Regions from separate parts of the Candidatus Darwinibacter acetoxidans genome, predicted to be linked through region 1. Evidence: riboswitches for the same ligand, from Rfam matches in the RefSeq annotation. Region 1 holds a riboswitch; the other holds the start of a gene.
The links. A riboswitch is a leader RNA that binds a small molecule or an ion and turns the genes downstream of it on or off. The one in region 1 is predicted to bind cyclic di-GMP.

Region 1 (10,964 bases):
TCGAACACTCTACCTGAGACTGTATAGCCTTCGAGGGTTCCCAAAAAGTCAAGGTTGCTTGTACCGGCTGAGACTGTCTTTTCGGTAAATGTGTGACCGGATTTTGTTAGTTTTATCATCACTGTGCCTTGCAAGCCCTCTAAGGTGTAGTGGCCATCCAGGTCTGTCCAGGTTTCAGCCACAACGTTGGTGCCGTTGTCATTCTCCGACTCTGTACCGCCGTTGTCGTCTCCGCTTGAGCCGTTCCCGTTTGCTGGCCGTAGAGCCTGCACTTGCACTTCAGGAATGGGGTCACCGTATTCGTCAACCACACGGCCACTCACAGTGTAAGTCGGTACCGTCTGATCGAGAAGCTTGAAAACGGGAGAATCGTCGGGGCCAGTCACCTCCACGAACTCAGGATCAAACGCTACATCGTCCTTAACAGGCACTAGCGTCACCGCACCCTCCAAACCAGCTAGGGTGAACTGGCCGCTGGAATCTGAGAAAGTATACTTGGCGGGTACTTCCTCAACAACGATCTTCACGCTGCCAACGCCCTTCCCGTCCTTATCGATTACCTTACCGCTGATCATGTAGGTGCCCTTGAGCTCGATATCAGTCATGTTCGATTCGACGTCTACGGGATATGCGTCGAACGCGTAACCTGCTTTGCTGGCCTTAATGACGCCGATGCCTCTCACGCCGACGAGCGTGAACTTACCTTCAGAGTCAGTCGTCGCTTCGACCCTGACGTCGTTTCCTTCAAATACAACTGTGACGTTCGCTACCGGATGGTTGTCTCCCGCGGTTACCGTTCCACTCACTGTATACGTCGGTTCCGTAGGTTCGGTGAGATCGCGACCTTCGAAGATGATGGCACGGCCTGCCCACGAACTGTCAATGCTGACTGCCGGTGTGAACTGCCAGCCTGTCTTGAGAACTTCGATCTCCACGGGGCCTTCCAGCCCTTTAAGAGTATAACCCATCTTTCCATCCGATGTCGTTACGATATCATACGTTATGCCGTTCCTTTTCACGTAGATGGTTGCTCCGGGGATAGCTTCTCCGTTTACGTCTTTGACAACCACTGTGACCTCATAGGTGCCTCTGACCTCAACGCTCGTAGGCCCACTGACCTCAGGTCCGTCCTCGAATGCAAAGCCGGCTGTGGATACCTCAATACTGTATGTTGTCGTCAAACCGGACACGGAGAAATAGCCCTGGGCATTGGTGGTCGCCGTGAACTCTGGCAGGACGGCACCATCGGCCATGAACGTGACTTCAGCACCCTCCACCGGTTCACCACTTTCGGTTAGGACGTAACCGTCAACCTTGTAGCTGCCGAAGAAGCGAAGGCCCGTCGTTTCGCCCTGTACATAGTGACCTTTTTGGGGCTCAAAGTCCCAGCCCTCCTTGGCAGCTGTCACCCAGCCAGGGCCTGACAGATCCGACAGCTGGAAGTTGCCCTGCGCGGTTGTTACTGTCGATCTTGTTAGGCCATGGTCACCCTCAAAGGTTACCTCAACCGCTCCTATTCCTTCATCTTCTCTTCCCGCCAACACTACCTTCCCAATGACCCTAAGGTCTCGCGAGTCCCCTGAAGGTAAGGCCGTGAGTTTCTTTGGATACCCGATGGATCTGGCTGAAGGTAAACCCAGGCAGGGAAGCAGTCACGGTGTACTCACCGCTCAATCCAGACAGGGAGAACTGGCCGTCCTCGTCGGATTGAGCGTCGATCTCAAGTCCGGTGGGATTACCACTCTCGTCCAGCAGCTCGAAAGTGATCAGAGCACCTGAAAGCCCCTTGTAGCTTTCTTGGTCTATCACTCTACCACTGACGCTGTAGGTTGTGCCTGTTCCAGAGAACAGCAACTCCCTGGGGCCCGTGACGGTGTAGCCTTCCCCGGCGAAGGCAAATCCGGGTTTCGACGCCTGCACCTGGACGGTGCCTGTAAAGCCAGACTCCGAGAAGAAACCGTACTCGTTCGTCAGTATCTGTCTGATAGTCTCGCCGTCCTGCACAAATGTGATTACCGCGTACGGTATCGGATTGCCGGTTCCCGTTTCCTCTACCCGACCGCTGATGGTGTAGCCTTGCTCGCAGCCGAGGAACAAGATCTCGGTATCTTGGTCTGTCCAATCCACGGTGATCTGGGGTGGATCGAACTCCCAACCTTGGCGTTCCGCCCGTACCGTCACCTCACCGGTGAGATTCTGCAGCGCAAAGAAGCCATTCTCGGTGGTAGCTGAAGCGACAATCTTATCGCCTCTCCGGGCGGTAACAGTTACTCCGTCCACACCGCTCAGGCTATCCGCGCGTAGTACCCGACCATTGATCGTGTAAGTTTCTGCTTGGCCCACGAATGAGAGTTGCGTTGGCCCTTCAACTGTCTCCGTCGGTGGCGTGAAGGTATAGCCGGGCTTCTTAACAGTGACGTCGACGGTGCCGCTCAGGCCAGACTGGGAGAACTCGCCGCGTTCATCGGACTGAGCATAAAGCTTCCGGCCGCTGCCATCCTGGAACGCAAACTCGAGCGTAGCACCTTGAATTGGTTCTCCCTCGGTGCTCTGCACAATACCACTGACAGTGTATCCCGCTTGGCTGCCGATGAAGACAACGGAAGCAGCTCTGTCTACTTCAGCCTGCGTTGGGTTGAATACCCACCCTTCTTTGGCCACCTGAATCGTCACGGCTCCGACCAGGTCGTTGAAGGTCCAGGTACCGTCATTGGTCGTCTGCGCTGTCCTGATGATTGTGCCGCCTTTCCAGACGGTAATGTTCGCCCCTTCAATGCCTGCACCGTTCGTACGTTTTGCCTCGACTGTCACGCTATATTTGCTGGGACTCAAGTTGAACACCAGGTGGTTCTGTTCCCGCGTGGCTTTCTTCGCCGCGGGGTCGTAACCATCCTTAGTGACGCTCACGTCAACAGGGCCACTCAACCCCGTTTGGCTGAAGCGACCGCTGCTGTCGGTCAAGGTTTCCAGTGTTACTTGGCCATCGCCTTCACCCCACTGGAACGTAACCACAGCCTTTTCTACGCCGCGCTCACCATCCAGGACCTCACCGGTCACTGTGTAAATCTCCCCTTCACCAGTGAACAGAAGCTCCGTAGCAGCGTTTACAGTGCGTTTCTGCGGTTTGAACGTAAATGAGGGTTTCGAGATGCTTACCTCCACTTCGCCGCTGAGACCTGACTGGGCAAAGTAGCCATCTCGGTTGGAGAGCACCCGCACCACGATCTTTTCCCCGTAGACAGTGGGCAGGGAGGAAACCCTCAGATCCACATCCTGGCCCGCCAGGTGGAGCTGGAAGCGCCCGTCCTGGGGCTTGCGCCGTTCGGTGATATCCAGCCCGGCCATGATCTTGATGCGGGAGTTCACATCATTTTGCAGATGCCTGGGGATCTCCATCATGTCCCGCAAAAGCCCGTCGATGCGGTAGCGCACCTTCATCCTGGCCTCGTGGGGCTCCAAGTGGATGTCGCTGGCCTTCTGGGCCAGGGCCTGCTCCAAGATGAGGTTCACCAGGCGCACCCCCGGGGCATCCCCCAGGTATTCCTGGGCCGGTTCTTCCTTTTCCGCCTCCTGATCTTGGTAATCCTCAAAGAGCTCCTTGGCGCTGAGGGCAATATCCCTGGTCCTCTGGTAGGCTTCCAGAATCTCCTCTTCCGTGGCCACCAGGGGCTGGATGATCCGCCCCGTGAGGCGCTGCAGATCGTCGATCACGTTGATATCCAAAGGATCGGCCATGGCCACAAGCAAGATCCCATCCTGGACATCCACGGGCAGCACATGCCTGGTGGTGATCACCTGGGAAGGGATCAGATCCACAATCTCCGGCGAAAGATAGCGCCGGGCCAGATCCACCCGCTCGATCATGAGATGCTGGCTGAGGGCATCGGCCACCTGGCCGGCGGTGACGAAATTTAACTTGACCAGGCTCTGCCCCAGCCGCGCCCCGGTGCGCCGCTGGTCTTCCAAGGCGGCAGCCAGTTGCTGTTCGTTAATTAGGCCCTGCTCCTGCAGGATATCACCTAGGCGCTTGCGCATCTTTCCAACCCCTTTTTACGCAAAAAAACCGGCGGATACCCAAGCATCCAGCCGGTTGCACTACTCAATCCGAACAAGCCAAGTGCCCAGATACGGCTTGTCCCTCCTCGCTTCTGGAAGAACACTCATATACCTCTACTTTACTGCAGCCCCTGTTAAAAATGGGCTTGGATGTAGAAAGAGCATTCCAATCGTTTTTTCGCTAATTTGCAGGAGAATTCGTCAACACCTAGGAAATCTCCTGCATACTCCCGGTTACTTTTTTTGCATCCTCCGCTGCAAAAATACTTGGCCCAGCAGGACTTACAGACCGGGCTGTTGAGGACATGGGCGTCCTTGAACTTCAGGGGCAGCTCCTGGTTGGTGATGCCCCGCCAAACATCGCCCAAAAGGAAATCCTTCAGGCCCACAAACTGGTGGCAGGGGTACAGCTCCCCTGTGGGCGTGACCGCCAGATACTCGTAGCCTGCCCCGCAGCCGGTAAGTCTCTTATACAGGCAGGGCCCCTTCAAAAGCTCTACGTTGAAGTGGAAGAAGTTAAAGGGCCGGCCCGCCCGGCGGCGCTTAAGGTATAGCTCGGCCAGGCGCTCATACTCTGCATAGATCCGGGGCAGGTGCTCCTCCCGCAAAGCCCAGGGCTGGTCTTCACTTGTAACCACAGGCTCCATGGAGATCTCCCCAAAGCCCAGATCGGCTAGGTGGGCCACATCGTCCGCGAAATCCAGGTTGTGGGCGGTGAAGGTGCCCCGCACGTAGTAGCTCTTACCCCCCCTGCCCTCAAGCAGCCTTTGGTATTTGGGCACCACCAGCTCATAGACGGAGCCCCGGCCGCTTGGGGTAGCCCGCATTAGGTCGTTTACTTCCTTACGCCCATCTAGGCTCAGCACCACGTTATACATGTGTTCATTGATGTACTCCGCAATGGCCGGGGTGAGCCCCAGGCCGTTGGTGGTGATGGTGAAGCGGAACGTTTTCCCCCGCCGCGCCGCCTGGGCCTGGGCATACTCCACGGTGCGCTCCACCACCCCCCAGTTGAGGAGGGGTTCGCCCCCGAAAAAGTCGATCTCCACCTGGCGGCGGTGCCCGGAGGCTTCCAGGAGGAAGTCCACCGCGGCCTTGGCCACATCCCAGGGCATCAGCTCCCGCTCCCCCTGGAAATTCCCGGTGGAGGCAAAGCAATAACCGCAGCGCAGATTGCAGTCGTGGGCCACGTTCAAGCAGAGGGCCTTCACCACGGAAGCGGGCCGCGGCGGAACCTCGGTGAGATCCGGGCTGAAAAGAAGCCCCTGATCAATCAGTTCCAAAACCTCGCTGCCCACCTCTTGGTAGCGGGGATGCCCCTGCAAAAAGGCCGCCAGGTCTTCCCTGGTTGTGATCCCGGCGCTTCCTTGAATAAGCTCAACCAGCTCCAGGGCCAGCTCGTCCAGAACATGCACCGCTGCGGAGTTGCCGTCCACCGCGAAATGCAGACCGCCCTGGCTGTAAATATGTACACAGGTCTTATCCAGCAAAAAATCCACTCCTAGAAACATGGTCTGTTATAAGGGAAAAGCAACCCCCATTCGCTGCAGAAGGTTGCTTTGTGTGTGCTACCGCTCGCAAGCCTGGTTGCCCACAGTGCACGAGGTTTTGCAGGCCGACTGGCACGAGGTCTGGCATTCCCCGCAGCCCCCATCCACGAGAGTGCTTTGCAGGGCTGTGCTGCTCAGTGTTTTGATGTGCTTTTTCATCCTACCGCCTCCTTGCCTTGCTCTACCCGCATTTTACCACAAACTACCCCCATCGGTAAAGGGCACTATTTTTTCCGCCCCGGGGCAGGATTATGGGCATTATAGGCTGAACTAAAGTATACCAAAATGGTGAAGGAGTGACCCCATGACCAGCCGCGGCAGAGAAACGGAAAAGAAAACCAAGGTAAGGAGAACATTTAACCTGCGCTTGCGGGCGCGGTTGATCCTGGCCTTTGCCCTCATTGCCCTTATCCCTCTCACCCTGCTCACGGTCGTGGTTATCGAGCAGACCCAAAGCACGGTGACATCCATGGTCAATGCCACCCTCACCGACCAGGCCAACCGCATCGCGGCTTCCATCGCCAGCTCCATCCAGCAGCTCACCTATGACCTGCAGAATCTGGCGGTAAACCCCTCCATCGAGCAGCTGGCGGTGATCCGGCCCACCAGCATCCTCCGGGATTTGGGCCTGGAAGGCAAGACGGTGGAGGAGATGGAAGAGATGATGGCTGAAACCAGGAACCTGGAGGGCAACAGCCGCACCCAGGCCTTCCTGGAAAGCACCGTCGCGGAATACCAGCGCTTCTCCCAGCTCATCGTGGTGAACATGGACGGCATGGTGCTGGCGGCCACAGAGCGCCCGGACCGCTTCATCCACCTGGATGAGCACTGGTTCCAGGCCGCCATCGAGCAGGAAGTGTATATCAGCGACTTTCAGCAGCTCCCCGATAAAGACGAAGCGGGGCTGGTGATGTCCACGGTGATCTACCGCTCTTCGTCTTTGGCCACCGGAGCCGCTCGGCCCGCGGGGGCAGTGCGGGGGCTTGTACCCATGAGCTTTTTCAGCGACACCATGGTGCCCATCCTCGCGGACATCGCCGGCGGAGAGCTGCAGCTTTTGAGCTCCGGCCAGGTGGTGCTGGACATTAAGAACACTGACCAGGGCCCCGCGGTGGAGATCTTCCTGGCGGGCCAGCGCCCCCCGGCCATCAGCCTGGCTGATGCCGAATCCCGGGCCGCGGGCCTGACCAGCGGCGGCGAAGAGGCCCTCACCGCTGCGGCCAGGGTGGAGCTGGGTGAAAACAGCTCCTTCGGCCACAGCTGGGAGATCCGCATTGCCCAGCCCACCCGCTACGCGCTCAGCCTGGTGCACAGACTCAACACCTTGGGTTATGTGGGCATTGTGGTCACGGGACTTGTGGTGGTAATTGTGGCCTTCATCCTGGCCCGGGGCATTTCCCTGCCCCTGGTTCAGCTCACCGCCCACGCCAGAGATGTGGCCCAGGGCCGCCTGCGCCAGTACAAACCGAAGAAGCTGCGCCGGGATGAAACAGGCGAGCTGACCACCGCTTTCAACGAGATGACCGCCCAGCTGGCCCGGCTCTTGCACCGGGTGCGCAGCGCCAGCGAGGCCCTGGCCACCTCCAGCCAGGAGATCAGCGCCGGCATGGAGGAGATGGCCGCGGGCGCCCAGACCCAGAGCGAAGATGTGCAAAGCGGCACCAGGCGCATCGAGGAGATGAACGAAGCCATGGCCGCCATGGAGCAGCGGGCCAAAGAGGCGGTGGTCCTCTCCCAGAACGCCACGGAAGCCGCCGCCCAAGGGGAAATTCAGGCCGGCGAAGCGGTGGAAGGCATGAACACCATCAAGCAGTCGGTGGAAAGCCTGACCAAGCAGACCCAAGAGATCGGCAAGATCCTGGCCCTGATCAGGGACATCGCCGAGCAGACCAACCTCTTGGCCTTGAACGCAGCCATTGAGGCCGCCCGCGCCGGCGAGCAGGGACGCAGCTTCGCGGTGGTGGCCCAGGAGGTTGGCGATCTGGCCATCCGCTCCCAAAAGGCCACGGAAGAAATTGAGCAAGCCCTGAAGCGCATCCAAAAGGATACCGCCCGCTCCCTGGAGAGCGTGGAAAAGGGCCAACAGGAAGTGCACGAGGTGCGCTCCGCCCTGCAGAACATCACCCAGGCGGCCAAGGAAACGGAGGCGCTGGTGCAGCAGATCGCCGGGGAGAGCCTGGCCCAAGCAGCCCGCACCCGGGAGGCGGTGGCCCTGTTCCTCTCCATCGGAGAGATCACCGAGCAGACCGCGGCGGGCACCGAAGAGACCTCCGCAGCCGCCCAGAACCTGGCGGAGCTGGCCCAGCAGCTTCAAGAGATCATCGCCAGCTTCCAGGAGCAGCCTGAAAACTAAAGAACATCTTAGCAGAAAAGTCCTCCCCAGCTCAGCCCGGGGAGGACTTCTTCTTTCTTTGGATTCAGCTTGCTTAGGCGCCCTTTTCTTCCGCGGCGGGCACCAGGTGGCAGGCCACGAAGTGGCCGTTCCCAGAATCCACGAACTCGGGCTCTTCCACCTTGCAGATGTCCATAACCTTGGGGCACCTGGTGTGGAAGCGGCAGCCCTTGGGCGGATTGATGGGGCTGGGCACATCGCCCTTGAGCAGGATCCGCTCCTTCTTGATGGTGGGATCCGCCTCGGGGATGGCGGAAAGCAGTGCCTGGGTGTAAGGGTGTTTGGGGTTGCGGTAGAGCTCGTTTTTGTCGGTGAGCTCCACGATCTTGCCCAGGTACATCACGGCCACCCGGTCGGAAATGTGCTTCACCACAGCCAAGTCGTGGGCGATGAAGATGTAGGTGAGATCGAATTCCTTCTGCAGATCCTGGAGCAGGTTGATCACCTGGGCCTGGATGGAAACGTCCAGGGCCGATACGGGTTCATCGCAGATGATCAGCCTTGGCCGCACCGCCAAAGCCCGGGCGATCCCGATCCTCTGCCGCTGTCCCCCGGAAAATTCATGGGGGAAGCGCCGGGCATGGAAGGCACTGAGGCCCACAACCTCCAGAAGTTCCCTAACCCTCTTCTCCCTTTCGGCACCCCTGGCCAGTTTGTGGATGTGCAGGGGCTCACCGATAATGTCGCCAACGGTCATGCGGGGGTTCAGCGAACCGTAGGGGTCCTGGAAGATGATCTGCATTTCCTTGCGCAGCTCCCGCATTTCATCCTTGGGCAGCTGGGGAATATTTTTCCCGTCGAAGATGATATCACCGGAGGTGGGCTCAATCAGGCGCAGGATCAAACGGCCTGTGGTGGTCTTCCCGCAGCCGCTTTCCCCCACCAGACCCAGGGTTTCACCCTTGCGCACGGTAAAGCTGATGTCATCCACCGCCTGTACCGCACCCACCTGCTTGGAGAAGATGATGCCCTGGCGGATGGGGAAATGCTTCACCAAATTGCGCACCTCAAGGAGCACTTCGTTCTGCCCGACCGGCGCAGTTTGTTGCCTGGTCATCTAGCCCACCTCCCTTTGATCGATGGCAGCATGTTCATCGTAATCCACAAGCTTCCAGCAGGCTACCCGATGGCCGTTGCCCAGATCAAAGGAGGGCGGCATTTGCCGCTCGCAGAGCTCCCGGGAAAAGGCACAGCGGGGATGGAAACCGCAGCCCGTGGGGAAGTTCCCAGGTGTAGGCACGGTGCCTGGAATGGCCTGCAGCCTGGAGCCGTCGCTGTCCAGGCGGGGGATGGAGGCTAAAAGACCTATGGTGTAGGGATGCTTGGGATTTTTAAAGATGGTGTAGGTATCCGCTGATTCCACAATTCTACCTGTATACATCACCACGACCTTTTCCACCAGTTCGGCGATGACGCCCAGGTCGTGGGTGATCATCATAATGGCCGTACCCAGCTCCCGGCGGAGTTCCCGCATGAGATCGAGGATCTGGGCCTGGATGGTCACGTCCAGGGCGGTGGTGGGTTCATCGGCAATGAGCAGCTTGGGGTTGCAGGAGAGGGCCATGGCGATCATCACCCTCTGGCGCATACCGCCGCTCATCTGGTGGGGATAGTCGTCCACCCGCTGCTCCGGCGAGGGGATACCCACCAGGCGCAGCATCTCAATGGCCTTCTCCCGGGCCTCCGTTTTGCCGACACCCTGGTGGAGCATGATCGCTTCCATGATCTGGTTACCCACCGTGAACACGGGGTTGAGCGAAGTCATGGGCTCCTGGAAAATCATGGAGATCTCGTTGCCCCGGATATGGCGCATCTCCGCCTCGGAAAGCTTGAGGAGGTCTCGGCCCTCGAACTCAATCACGCCGCCTTCGATCTTCCCCGGCGGCTGGGGGATCAGGCCCATGATGGTCAGGGAGGTGACGCTTTTACCGCAGCCCGATTCACCCACAATGCCCAGCGTGCCTCCGCGCTCCAGCTCAAAGGTGACGCCATCAACGGCGGGTACTACCCCATCATCTGTATAGAAATAGGTTTTCAGATCCCTAACTGACAGAAGTATATCCGACATAACACCCTCCCTTTCTATCCTCCCGCCTTCCCGGGCGGGACAGATCGGGTCTTGCCCACAATACCTTACAGTGATTCGCCACCACCAGCGGATTTCCTGCAAAACAGGGTTGGAAAGTTCCGGCCCCTGTGCCGGGGCTTTAAAGCACGCGCTTGAGGCGGGGACTGGGGACCAGGCCCGGGATGCGCCCCCGCTTGCTGGTGGCCTGTCCGTCCACGATCTTAAGGTCCATGGTCATGTCGATCGCGGCGGCGCTGGAGATGTAGCTCCCCACCCCGAAGGCATCGGCCCCCGCGGCGGAAAGCAGTTTGATCCTTTCCGGATCCAGGCCTCCGGAAACGAAGATCTTGATGTTGTGGAAGCCCGCGAGATCCAACCTCGCCCGCAGCTCCTCAATGAGGCCCGGGGTCACTCCCCCCCGCTCGCTGGGGGTATCCAGGCGCACAGATTCCAGCCCCGCCTCCGGGCAGGCGGCCAAACGCAGGCTTTCTTCCACCTCGTCCTTGAAGGTATCCACCAGCATGGAGCGGGCATGTCCCGGGGGCATGAACTTGTGGTAGGCCTTGGCCGCTTCCAGGGTATCCCCCACGATCAAAAACAGGGCATGGGGCACCGTGCCAGAAGGCTCCAGCCCCGCGAGCTTCGCCCCCAGGATGCAGGAAGCGCCATCCGCGCCCCCCACAACGGCCGCCCTTTCCATCACCGGGGCCACCGCGGGGTGCACATGGCGGGCACCGAAGCACAAAACGGGCTTGCCCCCCGCCGCCTCCTTGGCGGTGCGGGCCGCGGTGGCCCAGCCGCTGGAGCTGGCTAAGATGCCCAAGATCGCGGTTTCGTAGATGCCGAAGCGGCTGTAAGGTCCGTGGATGCGCATCACCACTTCCTTAGCCGCGAAGGA
Region 2 (10,964 bases), on a different contig from region 1:
ATGAGAATCTGCCATGATTGCCTCACAGTGAATCGTTCACACTTAAGCTACTGCCAGAAGTGCTCAGGTGAGCTGGGCTTAAGCGAGGCCCCCTATCTTTCCATCAAAATCAGCAAAAAAAGACCCCGGCGGGTCCCAGTCAAGCTGTGGAAGTGGCTGGACATGAACCGCCGGGTAGCGCAGCACAGAGCTCAGATGTCCTGAGCTCTTGCTCTTTTCAGCTGTATATTCCGGCAGAAGCGGATCAGGGCCGCACCTGGGTCCGGGTGCGCCACACTTCTAAAATGGTGCCCACCAAAGTCTCCACTTCTGCAATGGCCTCCTTAACCTGGGTGGCCGCCTCGCTGGAACGATCCGAAAGCTGGCCCACTTCTTCCGCCACCACTTCAAAGCCCCGGCCCAAATCACCCAACCGAGCCGCTTCAATGGTGGCGTTGATGGAGAGCATCTTCGTCTGCCGGGCGATATAGGTGATGGAGTTGACCAGCTGGCCGATCTTCTCTGGAATCTGCTCCAGATCGGCGATCATCTCCTCCACCATCTCTTCCTGCTCTTTGATGCGGGCGGCGGCCTCGGCGTTCTCCTTCTCCAGCTGTTTTTCCAGGCTGATGTCCTGGCCGAAGCCGACTAAGCCCAAGATCTTCCCATCCTCGGCGATGATGGGCAGCTTGGACGTGCGCAGCCAGCGCTCGCGGCCGTTTTGTTCAGCCATCAGCTCCTCCCGGTCGATGATGGCCTTGCCCTGCTTCAGGACAATGGAATCGTCCCGGAAAAACTGCTCAGCAATGTGGCGCGGGTAGAAGTCGAAATCGGTCTTGCCCAGAACCTGTGACTCATCGGTGAGGCCCTGGTTTTCCAGGTCCACCCGGTTGGCCAGGATCTTCCGTCCTTCGGTGTCCTTGGCGTAGATGGCAGTGGGTAGATTATCGATGATGGTGCGCAGCAGCTTCCGCTCCCAGGCCAGCTTCTCTTCGAGCTCCCGGATTCTCTCCTGAGCGCTCTGCAAGTCCAGATCCTCCAACTGATAAGACTGGTTGCTCATGGCCATTACCCCTTGTCCTCGTTTTGCGCTGTTTTTGTTTTATGGATATCTTCGGCTCCGGCCTGTTAATTCCCTCTTAACTTATGTGATTTTTCCCGCGAAACAAACTGCGGCGGACCTTTTGACCCACCGCAGCTGTGTTCAGCCCACCGTTTCCCTGGGCTGATAGGTTCTGCTCATAAGCTTGCCATCCCGCACATAGAACTGCCGGTTGCGGCATTCCTCTTCAATGGTGGTTTCGTGGGGTCCAATGCGCAGCTTCACCCCGGGGTAAAAGGTGCGGGCGCCGATTACCCCTTCTTCGCCCACAACCAAGGTGGCCACCCCCATCCCCTGGGAGCCCACCGTTTTGGCGTAAATGGCGGACTGGGCTGTATAGGATCCGCTGCGGCACTGCCCGGCCATCCTCAGGGTGTTCCCCGCCACCACCTCGCAGTCGTAGGCCAGGGGCCCGGTGATGGCGACGCTTCCTGTAGCTTCGATTTTGGCGTTCTGGCAGTAATGCACGCTGATATCAGCCTCTGATTCCAGGCACTCTTCCAGCCTGGAGGTGAGATCCTCCATAAGCTCGCGGTAGCGTTCCACTTCGGAGGCACCCTTGATTTCCAGGGGCGCTGCCCCCAGGAATCTGTCCGCCAGAAAGCGCAGGACCGCCAGGGATTCCAGGAAGTCCTCCCCGCACGCCTCCGCGGCAGCCCCGGTCAGAAGCTCCTTCAGCTCAGCCCAGCGCTTAGGCACATGGGCCAGGCGTGTCTCCAGGAGCAGCTTGAAAAGATAGCCATCCCCCCGGCCGTGCACGGCGCCGGCCTCTGCCTTCAGCTGCCCCTTCAGCTGCCCAAAGGCCGCCAGCAGCTGCTCCAAATCACGATCCAGCCGGCGCAGAAGCTTGACCGCCTTGGCCAGCCCGGGCTGCTTAGTCCCCGCGGCCACGGTGCCGCCGATCAGCTTGCCGGCAATCTTCACACCGGTATCGGAAAGGACAGTGGCGTGGTAGACGCTGCCGTTGATCTCCACCATCCCGCCTGCCTTAACGGTGAGGGACTCCTGCACATCGCCGAAGACCACCACATCCCCCCGGAACTCCACATGGCCGGTGGAGACATCCACGTTGCCGTCCACCACCAGCTGCGGGTTGACCTGCAGCTGGCCTCCCCTGAAGATGGGCCGGCCGGTGATTTCGGCAACAGCCACACTTCCGTCCCGGATCAGCTTCACGCCGGGACCGGCGCTAAAGCGCGGCGGCCGGGGTGCCCGGGGCTGCACTTCCCTGCCGTAGACGTTCATCCCGGGTTTCCCGGGAACGGGAGGGTGGATATAAGCCAGGACATCCCCGGCATTCACTGCGTTGAAACGGCCCCGGTCCAAAACGTCCACCCGATCCCCCGACTGGACACTGGGCACCCTGGACTGGAGCTGGCACACCAGCTCCACCCGGCCGTCCACGGGAGGAAGCGGCCGTATGCCCTGGGCCACCACTACTTCCGCATCACAGCACCCCAAGCAGGCTTTGATCACCTGCTGAGTATCGATGAACTCGGCCTTAACCCCCGCCCGCTGCAGCTCCGCCAGAACCAGCCGGGGATCGATGGGCTTGGCGGGCAGGGTTCCTGCCGGTTTGGACTTGATCACCAGGCGCTGCTGGAAATCCGCATCGCACAGTTTGAACACCGTTCCCGGACGGAACTTGGTTTTCAGGATCACTTTCATTTTGTCCCGGGAAACGGTAAGCTGGTACTCACTTACTGGCGGTTGATACCCCACGGTGATGGAGATGTCCTCCACGCTTTCCAGCACCGTGGGCTTGGTGAGGAGCCTCTCACCCTGGCGCACCTCCACGCCGGGGCCGGGCACCAAGACGGGCCAGGCTCCCCTGCCCCGCGGTTCCCGCATCAAAAGCCTGCCCCCCATAACCGCCAGGCGGCCATTCCTGATCCGCTGGGCGCAGCTCAGATGGCACCGAGACCTGTTTTTCGGAACTTTCCCACTCTTCAAATACCAAATTCGCTAAAAAGTCTGCTGCTGACATACCCCAACCCCCTAGGCATAAAAAAAACGCTTTCCAGCCAGGCGACTCGAAAGCGTGATCAGCATTCTCAGGCGCAACTGGCTGGCATACACAGACTTGTGCTTAGCCCCTATAGCTTTGCGTCCCATGATTTCTCATGGTTTGCCAAATATTCAGATGTTTCTGCCCCAGCCCGCAGCGGCACCTGTTCGTGACTGGAGGCACAATCGAACATTTACCACCAAGGGCAGATTATACGCCACCTTTATTAACAATAAAGGTAACTAGTGCAATCATATGTAAAGAAGGAAACGAGCCCTCAGAGGCGCTGCCCGCAGTAGGGACAGTAGCTGTACGACCTGTGCAGCTGCACCCCGCAGTGGGAGCAGAACCTCTCCGCGGGCTCCGCGCACCTGAGATCCGCGGAGGTGATGGTCACATCCTGCCCCTGCTCGATGCGGCGCCCCACCTCTTCTGCCAAAGCACACGCCCGCTGGCAGCAGCGGGTGCGGAGGAAATAACGCTTGTTCCACTTCCAAACCGGGATGAAAAAAACATGGAAGTAGGTGTACGTCCGCAAAACTTCATAGCGATCGTAGGCCCCACACACCGGGCAGGTCACACCTGACACCGTCTTGATGGTCTCATCCTTGGTCTGCACTCCGAAAATGCCTATGAAAAACATCTTCCCTATCTCCTGCCTACATTGTATACCAACGTTTGCATAGACACAACCCATTTTACAAAAAAATAGCGGGCCGGCGCCCAAGTGCCCTACCCGCGCAGGGAGGGACGGAAAAGGCAGGCAAAGCGCTTTGCATGACACTCGTCATGAGTGTTCTGACACTCCTGCCAAGTCCGTCCCGTGCCAATAGCCTGCCCCGCCTCCAGCGGAATATGCTGTAACTTTCTGGCAGCTGCTCCCGCCCCCTCCGGGTATGCGGTTCGCCCCGCTCCAGTATATATTACCAGGAGGCGGTGGCTGTGTATGTGGTGATCCTGCGCAGGCAGTGGCTGTTTTGGCTGCCGGTGGCCTTCTTTCTGCTCCTGGGGGCCCTGTTCACCGGCCTGGCCTGGCTGACCGGGCCGTACCCTTTGCCAAGGCTGGGACTGCCCGCTGCTGCCCCGGACTTGGCCTGGAGTCTTTTTCCCGGGCAGCCCTTGGCCCAGGTTGTTTTAGGTCAGCCGGAGCAGCTCCGGGAAAGGCTGAAACGGGGCGAGCTGGACTACCTGGTGGAATTGGAAAAGCCGGATCCGGCTTTGGTCAGCTGGCAGCTGGGCTGCCTGGTTCCCGCGGTGGTTGTGCCCTTTTTTGATCCCCTGGAAGCGCTGGATCTGACCGCTTTCACCCATCTGATCCAGTCCAGCCCCGAAAAGATCCTGGTCTCCCAGGCCCTGGCCCTGCCGGGTTTTCCCTGGTGGGACCAACCGGTGCGCTATCTGCCATCCCCCCAGGTGATCCAGGAGCTGCAGGAGGGACGGGGCCGCCTGGGGGTGATCCTCCTCCAGGAGAGAAAACCCGCGGTGCGAATTGTGCCGCTAAACGGCGTAGACCCCAGGCAGTGCCGGGCCGACCCTCTCGCTTACCCCTTGACCCGCGCCCTCTACCTGAGCCGGCCCCCCAAGGGCTTCGCCGGCCAGCTGCGGGACTGGGTGCAGAGCCGGTTGAAAAACCCCTTAGATGCCCTGCGCCTGGCCGCGCAGCGTTCCGGGCACGCCCATCCTTGGGCAGGGGAAATCAGCTTGGTGGCGGCAGGTGATATCATGCTCGATCGGGATGTGAAAAAGGTGGGGCTGGAAAGGGGCTGGGAGTACATCTTCGCCGAAGCGGCCCCCGCCCTGCGGGAAGCTGACTTGAGCTTCGCCAACCTGGAATCGCCCCTGGGGGATCGGGGACGCTTCATCAACATGTTCCAGGCCCCCCCGGAGGCAGTGGAAGGGCTGGCTTTTGCGGGCCTGGATGTGGTGTCCCTGGCCAACAACCATGCCCTGGACTACCACCACGAGGGCCTCTTGGAGACCATGCGGCTTTTGAGGGAATACGGAATCGACTGGGTGGGGGCGGGCCGCAGCCTGGAAGAGGCCCGCGCTCCCCTGATCAGGGAAGCGGCAGGTGTCAAAATCGGCTTTTTGGCCTATACAGAGATGTGGTTTGTCTATGCCCGGGAGCCCATCAGCTGGAGGGCCACCGCAGATGAGCCCGGCGTGGCCCCGGCGGAAATAGATCTCATAGTGGAAGACGTGCAGAGACTCCGCTCCCAGGTGGATGTGGTGGTGGTCAGCATGCACTGGGGGAAGGAGTATGTGCACGAACCCACCGAGGAGCAGAAGCGCCTGGCCAGGGCAGCGGTGGATGCCGGCGCGGATCTGGTCCTGGGCCACCATCCCCACGTCCTCCAGGGGCTGGAGTTTTACCAAGGGGGAGTGATCGCCTACAGTCTGGGCAATTTCGTCTTCGATCTCAACCGGCCCGCCACCTGGGAAACCATGCTGCTGGAGTTTACCCTGTCGGCCCAGGGAGTGCGGGATCTGACCATTGTCCCCGCCTACATCGCCGGTGTGCGGCCCCGGATCCTGGAAGGTGCGCATAGAGAGGCGGTCTACCAGCGCATCAGGGAGTATTCCCTGGGGCTTAAGTGATCCTGCCGCAATCCGGTTCTCCATTCCTAGCTCACCCGCGCAGCCCGGGGAATATACTACCAGTGCTAGTTATCAGAGAGGAGGTAAACCTCTATGTATCCCACCCACCAAGGCTTTCCCCGGGTACCGAAACAGTGTCCACCAGGGTTCACAGGAAGATACACGGTAGTGCAGGGGGACACCATGTTTTTCATCGCCCAGCGCTTTGGCGTTTCCCTCAACGCCCTCATCGCCGCCAACCCCCACATCCCCAATCCGAGCCTGATCTTCCCAGGGGATGTGCTCTGCGTTCCCCCACAGTCCCCGCCGCCTCCGCCACCGCAAAGGGATCCCTGCCCCTGCCCCGTTTCGCTCAAAGACTTCATCAACCGCTTTGTAGAGGTGACCACACCCTGCGGAGTGGTGTCCGGCAAACTGGTTTTCGTAGGTGAGAGCTCCATCACCCTCCAGGAGGGCAAAACGGATCATCCCATTGTGGTGCGCTGCCGGGAAATCTGCTTTGTCAGGATTCCCAGATACGGACCGAGGGAGGAGTAGCCATGGGCCAGGAATGCTGCCGCTGTCCGGAAGGATTGGTGCCCTTTCTGGATCGCAAAGTGACCGTGTACACCAAGTGCGGGGAGATTACAGGCTTCCTCAGAGCCTTCGGGGAGAGCTTTATAGAAGTCGAAGAAACGGATCCCAGACTGGATCTCACCATCATCCAATGCGCCCAGATCTGCCACATTCGCCTAGTACGGACGTAAGGCATAACTAGCGGCCAGGCTGAAAGTTCAGCCTGGCTTAAATCAAGCCCTGCAGAAAGGCCCGGCGCAGCTCGGGGTCGAATTTCTCGATGGCGTAGCGCAGCATGGTGCGGGGCATGCGCCGGTAGTGCTCCCGCAGAAATGCATATTCCACCTGGAAGTCCCGTTTGCCGATTTCCCTGAGCATCCAACCCACGGCCTTGTGGATGAGATCGTGCTCATGATCTAAGAAGAACTCGGCCAGCTGCAGCGTCTCGGCGAAGTCGCCCCGGCGGATGAAATAGAAGGTGGCGATTACCGCAAGGCGCTGGCGCCAGAGGTGTCCCGAACGGGCCAGCTCCCAGAGGACACTGCGGTCCCGATGGTAGAGGTACGCCCCGAGGATCTTGTCCGCGGAGGCATCCACCAGGTCCCAGTTGTTGACGAAGTCAGCGTTGGCCAGGTAGAAGTGGACGATTTCCCGGCGCTCCTCCGGCGTCTCGGCCTTTTCGAACTTGTAGACCAGCATGGCCAGGGCAGTGAAGCGGTATTCGTGGATCTCGTCCTGAAGCAGCGCTTCCAGCTCCTCCAGGGAGATCTGGCGGTAGAACTTCCTGGCTGCCCGGCGCAGGTGGGGCACGGTGATCCCCAAAAAGCGGTCCCCTTCGGCATAGCCTCCTGGCCCTGTCTGAAAGAACCTGGGCATAAACTCTGCCTTTTCGGGGTCGATGTACTGCTCAAGCTCGCGTTTGATGGCATCAATCATCATCTGCTTTCAGCTCCTTGATCCCGGCCATCCGCTCCCTGACCTCAGGCGGGAGCTCGTCTTCCAACGAAGCCCGGCGGATCCGCTGCCGGCTGCGGTAGGCCCCCTCCGCCTTGGCCCGCACCGTTTCCAGCTCTTCCTTCAGTTCCCGGGCGGAAAGGAGGGCGCAGCCTGCGCTCCTGATGATCACCTGCTGCAGGGCATCGCTGGTGGCCACCACAATGTCGTGTTCACCCTTGTGTTCGTGGGCGAACTTCTCGATGTATTCATCCGCGGTCTGGGCCCCCTTGGTGAACACCACATGGATGTTGTGGTAATCCACCACCTCAGCCACAGTGCGGTGCTCCACCTGGTAGGCATCGAAGACCACGATAATCCTGTTCTTCTTCAAAGCCTGATAGCTGCTGAGGGCATCCAAGAGCCGGATGCGGGCCAGATCCATATTCTCCTGGGCCAGCTCCTGCAGCTCCGGCCAGGCGTAGATCACGTTGTAGCCGTCCACCAAGAGGTACTGCTCCCGGGGTTCCGCCTGCGGCACCGGGGCGATCCGCCCCCTTCTGCCTCCGGCTGCCCTGCCCCGCTTCCAGCCCTTCTTTTTCCCCCGGTTGGCGGCTGTATCCCAGTAACCCCAGTCCACATAGTCGTCCTCCGGGGCCCGGGTCGGAGCTGGCTTTTTCCCGGCATCTACCTCAGGGGCGGGCTTTTCTTCCTCCAGGAAGGGTGCGCCGTGCATGCGGCGCTTCACTTCCTGCCAGGGCACATACACACCGCTGCCGCCCAGGAAAAAGATGGAACCGGTGGGGTTTTCCACGTCCCGCTCCGGGTCATAGCCCAAGGCGGCGATCACTTCCTCCCCGTTGTGGCAGGGCCGGTAGCCCTCCACGCTTAGGGCCAGGCGGCCCAAGCCCCTGGTATAGGCGGCCACTTCCCTGTGGTAGTTGCGCATGGTGACCACGGGCGCTCTGCCCACCAGCACAGCCATCTCCCCCCGGGGCGGTGCCAGTTCCCACACGCCCTGCATTTTCTCGAGATCGCTCATGGCCCGACCCACCTGCTTATCGGGGACCTCTAGCCGGAAGGAATAGTACGGCTCCAAAAGGACACTCTTGGCCTGCATAAGGCCCTGGCGCACCGCCCGGTAGGTGGCCTCACGGAAGTCTCCCCCTTCGGTGTGGGTCTTGTGGGCCCTGCCCCCCACCACCGTGATCTTCAGATCGGTCAGGGGGGAGCCGGTCAAGACGCCCAGATGGGTCTTCTCCTGGAGATGGGTGAGGATCAGTCGCTGCCAGTTCTTGGCCAGAATGTCTTCACTGCAGTCGAGGGCGAACTGAAGGCCGCTGCCCCGCTCACCGGGCTCCAAAAGCAGCTGCACCTCTGCATAGTGCCCCATGGGTTCAAAGTGGCCCACGCCCTCCACCACGTCGGCAATGGTTTCCTTGTACAAAATGCGCCCCTCGTCGAAGTGCACCTCCACGCCGAAGCGCTCCAAAATCAAGCTCTGGAGGATCTCGGTCTGCACTTCCCCCATGAGCTGCACCTGGATTTCCCGGAGCTGTTCAGCCCACACGATGCGCAGGGCCGGCTCTTCTTCCTCCAGCTCCTTGAGCTTGGGAAGCATGGTAGCGGCCTCGCAGCCCGGGGGCAGGATCAGGCGGTAGGAAAGGACCGGTTCCAGCACCGGGGGCCCAGCTCCGCTCTCCAGGCCCAAGCCGTCGCCGGGCCTAGTGAGGGTGGGGCCCGTTACCGCGCAGACCGCCCCGGCCCCGATTTCACTCACCACCTCGTATTTCTCCCCCGAGTAGAGGCGGATCTGGTGCACCTTCTCCTCCCGGCCGCCGCCGTGGGGGGCAACCACATCCCGCACCTTAAGGCTTCCTCCGGTGATCTTCAGGTGCGTCAGGCGGGTCCCCTGCTCATCCCGGGAGATCTTAAACACCCGGGCCCCAAACTGGGCTGGGTAGTCCGGCGCCTGGGAGTAGCGGGCCAGGCCCTCCAAAAACTCCTGCACGCCCTGGAGCTTGAGGGCGGAGCCGAAGAACACCGGGAACACCCTGCGCCTGGCCACTGCTTCCCGGATGCTGCCCGGGGCAATGCTGCCCGCGGCCAGGTACTCCTCCATGAGCCCCTCATCGCAGAGGGCCACCTGCTCCAGGACATCGGGGGCGCCGAAGTCCACACAGCAGGGATCCAAAGCATCCCGCAGCTCCCCCAGGAGCGCCTGGCGGTCAGAGTGGGGCTGATCCATCTTGTTCACAAACAAAAACACCGGGATCCTGTACATAGACAAGAGGCGCCAGATGGTGGCAGTGTGGCCCTGCACCCCATCCGCGCCGCTGATTACCAAAATCGCGCAGTCTAAAACCTGCAGCGTCCTTTCCATCTCGGTGGAAAAATCCACGTGGCCCGGGGTATCCAGCAGCGTAAACTGGGTACCCCCGAACTCGAAGATGGCCTGCTTGGAAAAGATGGTGATGCCCCGCTCCCGCTCCAGATCGTGGGTGTCCAGATAGGCATCCCCCTTATCCACCCGGCCCAGCCGCTGAATCCGGCCGCTCAAGTAAAGCATGCTTTCAGATAGAGTGGTTTTCCCCGCATCCACGTGGGCCAAGATGCCCACGACGATTCTCCGCATTGCCCAAACCTCGCTTCAGCAACTCACACGTTCCTTTCTTCTAATGGTATCAGCTGACCACCCCGGTGGCAATGCTCAATTCCCCAAGCTGAAGCTGCGGTCACGCAGTGCTAGCTGCCTGACACTTCCTCCTCCGCATATTCCAACAGGTCCCCGGGCTGGCACTCCAGCGCCCTGCAGATGGCCTCCAGGGTGCTGAAGCGGATAGCCTTGACCTTGCCGGTCTTCAGGTTGGATAGGTTCACTACGGAAACCCCCACCGCTTCCGACAGGGCCGTGAGGGACATCTTCCGGTCCGCGAGCACGCGGTCAAGTCTCACTATGATGGGCATGGCAACCTCCTACACCGTCTGATCCATTTCTTCCTGCAAATAGCCGCCGTAGTCGAACACCCAGGCCAGGATGAGGAGGAGCAGGCCTGTGAACGCCAGCTTCAGATCGGGCGTGTAGAGAATGGAAAGCTCCGAAAGGTTAAACGTCCTGATCATCTTCCAGGCCACGAAGCTGTTGGCCCCGGGGATGAGAAAGGCGGAGGCAAGCACCGCTCGGCCGATCTCGTGGATCCGCTTAGAGTTACCCCGGTAAAAGGGTTTTTGGGCCGCCACCGTATCCATCACCTGCCTCAGGCGCCGCAGCAGGTAGAGGAAAAAGAGGACGTAGACCGCCGCCCCCAAGGCGATGCTCCGGAAGAGGCCCCGCAAGCTGCCCCCTGCCACCTGCTCCGGATCCGGGTGGTAGCGGATGATCCCGTTGAGCTCAAAGGTGAACGTGTAGCGGGCGTAGCGCTCGGCGGCGAAGTAGCGGTCGGGCCCGAAAAGCGCAAACAGCCCCAGGAGCACAACCAAAAGGAGGGCCGCGATCCCCGCCCAGTAAAACGCCTTGAGCACCTTGTTTACTGTCTGGGCAAACTTGATGTTTGTCCGCACTTCAGTTCCCTGCACTGTCCTAACCTCCCTACAGTCTCAGTTAGGTACAGCATAGCACATCGCTTTATGTTAGTCAATAACTGTTTCATGTTTCTCATTAAACTTTTTATGGTACACGATAAATGAACGGGAAGTGGGCCGCCCTGCCGCAGGGCAAAAAAAAACGGCCCGAAGGCCTAGATCACTCCCGGGGCACGGGGTCGTAGTGGATGATCAGGTGGATGTGAT

Region 2: it holds a riboswitch for cyclic di-GMP, as region 1 does, so the genes downstream of both, ACE4YL_RS07150 (DUF342 domain-containing protein) here and ACE4YL_RS09540 (ATPase, T2SS/T4P/T4SS family) in region 1, are expected to answer to the same signal.

What each region holds. Positions count from the first base shown of each region.
Region 1 is NZ_JBHGXH010000248.1:707-11,670, forward strand. Features, by position in the region: gene ACE4YL_RS09535 (carboxypeptidase regulatory-like domain-containing protein) at 1-1,541, opposite strand, end outside; gene ACE4YL_RS09540 (ATPase, T2SS/T4P/T4SS family) at 1,561-4,035, opposite strand; cyclic di-GMP riboswitch class II at 4,076-4,159, opposite strand; gene scfB (thioether cross-link-forming SCIFF peptide maturase) at 4,191-5,546, opposite strand; gene scfA (six-cysteine ranthipeptide SCIFF) at 5,625-5,765, opposite strand; gene ACE4YL_RS09555 (methyl-accepting chemotaxis protein) at 5,911-7,959, shown strand; gene ACE4YL_RS09560 (ABC transporter ATP-binding protein) at 8,033-9,055, opposite strand; gene ACE4YL_RS09565 (ABC transporter ATP-binding protein) at 9,056-10,066, opposite strand; gene ACE4YL_RS09570 (nicotinate phosphoribosyltransferase) at 10,206-10,964, opposite strand, start outside.
Region 2 is NZ_JBHGXH010000194.1:4,728-15,691, reverse strand. Features, by position in the region: gene ACE4YL_RS07160 (hypothetical protein) at 1-204, shown strand; gene ACE4YL_RS07155 (methyl-accepting chemotaxis protein) at 245-1,042, opposite strand; gene ACE4YL_RS07150 (DUF342 domain-containing protein) at 1,184-2,932, opposite strand; cyclic di-GMP riboswitch class I at 3,138-3,224, opposite strand; gene ACE4YL_RS07145 (zinc ribbon domain-containing protein) at 3,367-3,732, opposite strand; gene ACE4YL_RS07140 (CapA family protein) at 4,032-5,687, shown strand; gene ACE4YL_RS07135 (LysM peptidoglycan-binding domain-containing protein) at 5,781-6,224, shown strand; gene ACE4YL_RS07130 (hypothetical protein) at 6,227-6,433, shown strand; gene ACE4YL_RS07125 (DNA alkylation repair protein) at 6,471-7,181, opposite strand; gene ACE4YL_RS07120 (NYN domain-containing protein) at 7,171-9,810, opposite strand; gene ACE4YL_RS07115 (helix-turn-helix domain-containing protein) at 9,921-10,142, opposite strand; gene ACE4YL_RS07110 (DUF2975 domain-containing protein) at 10,152-10,751, opposite strand; gene ACE4YL_RS07105 (cation diffusion facilitator family transporter) at 10,918-10,964, opposite strand, start outside.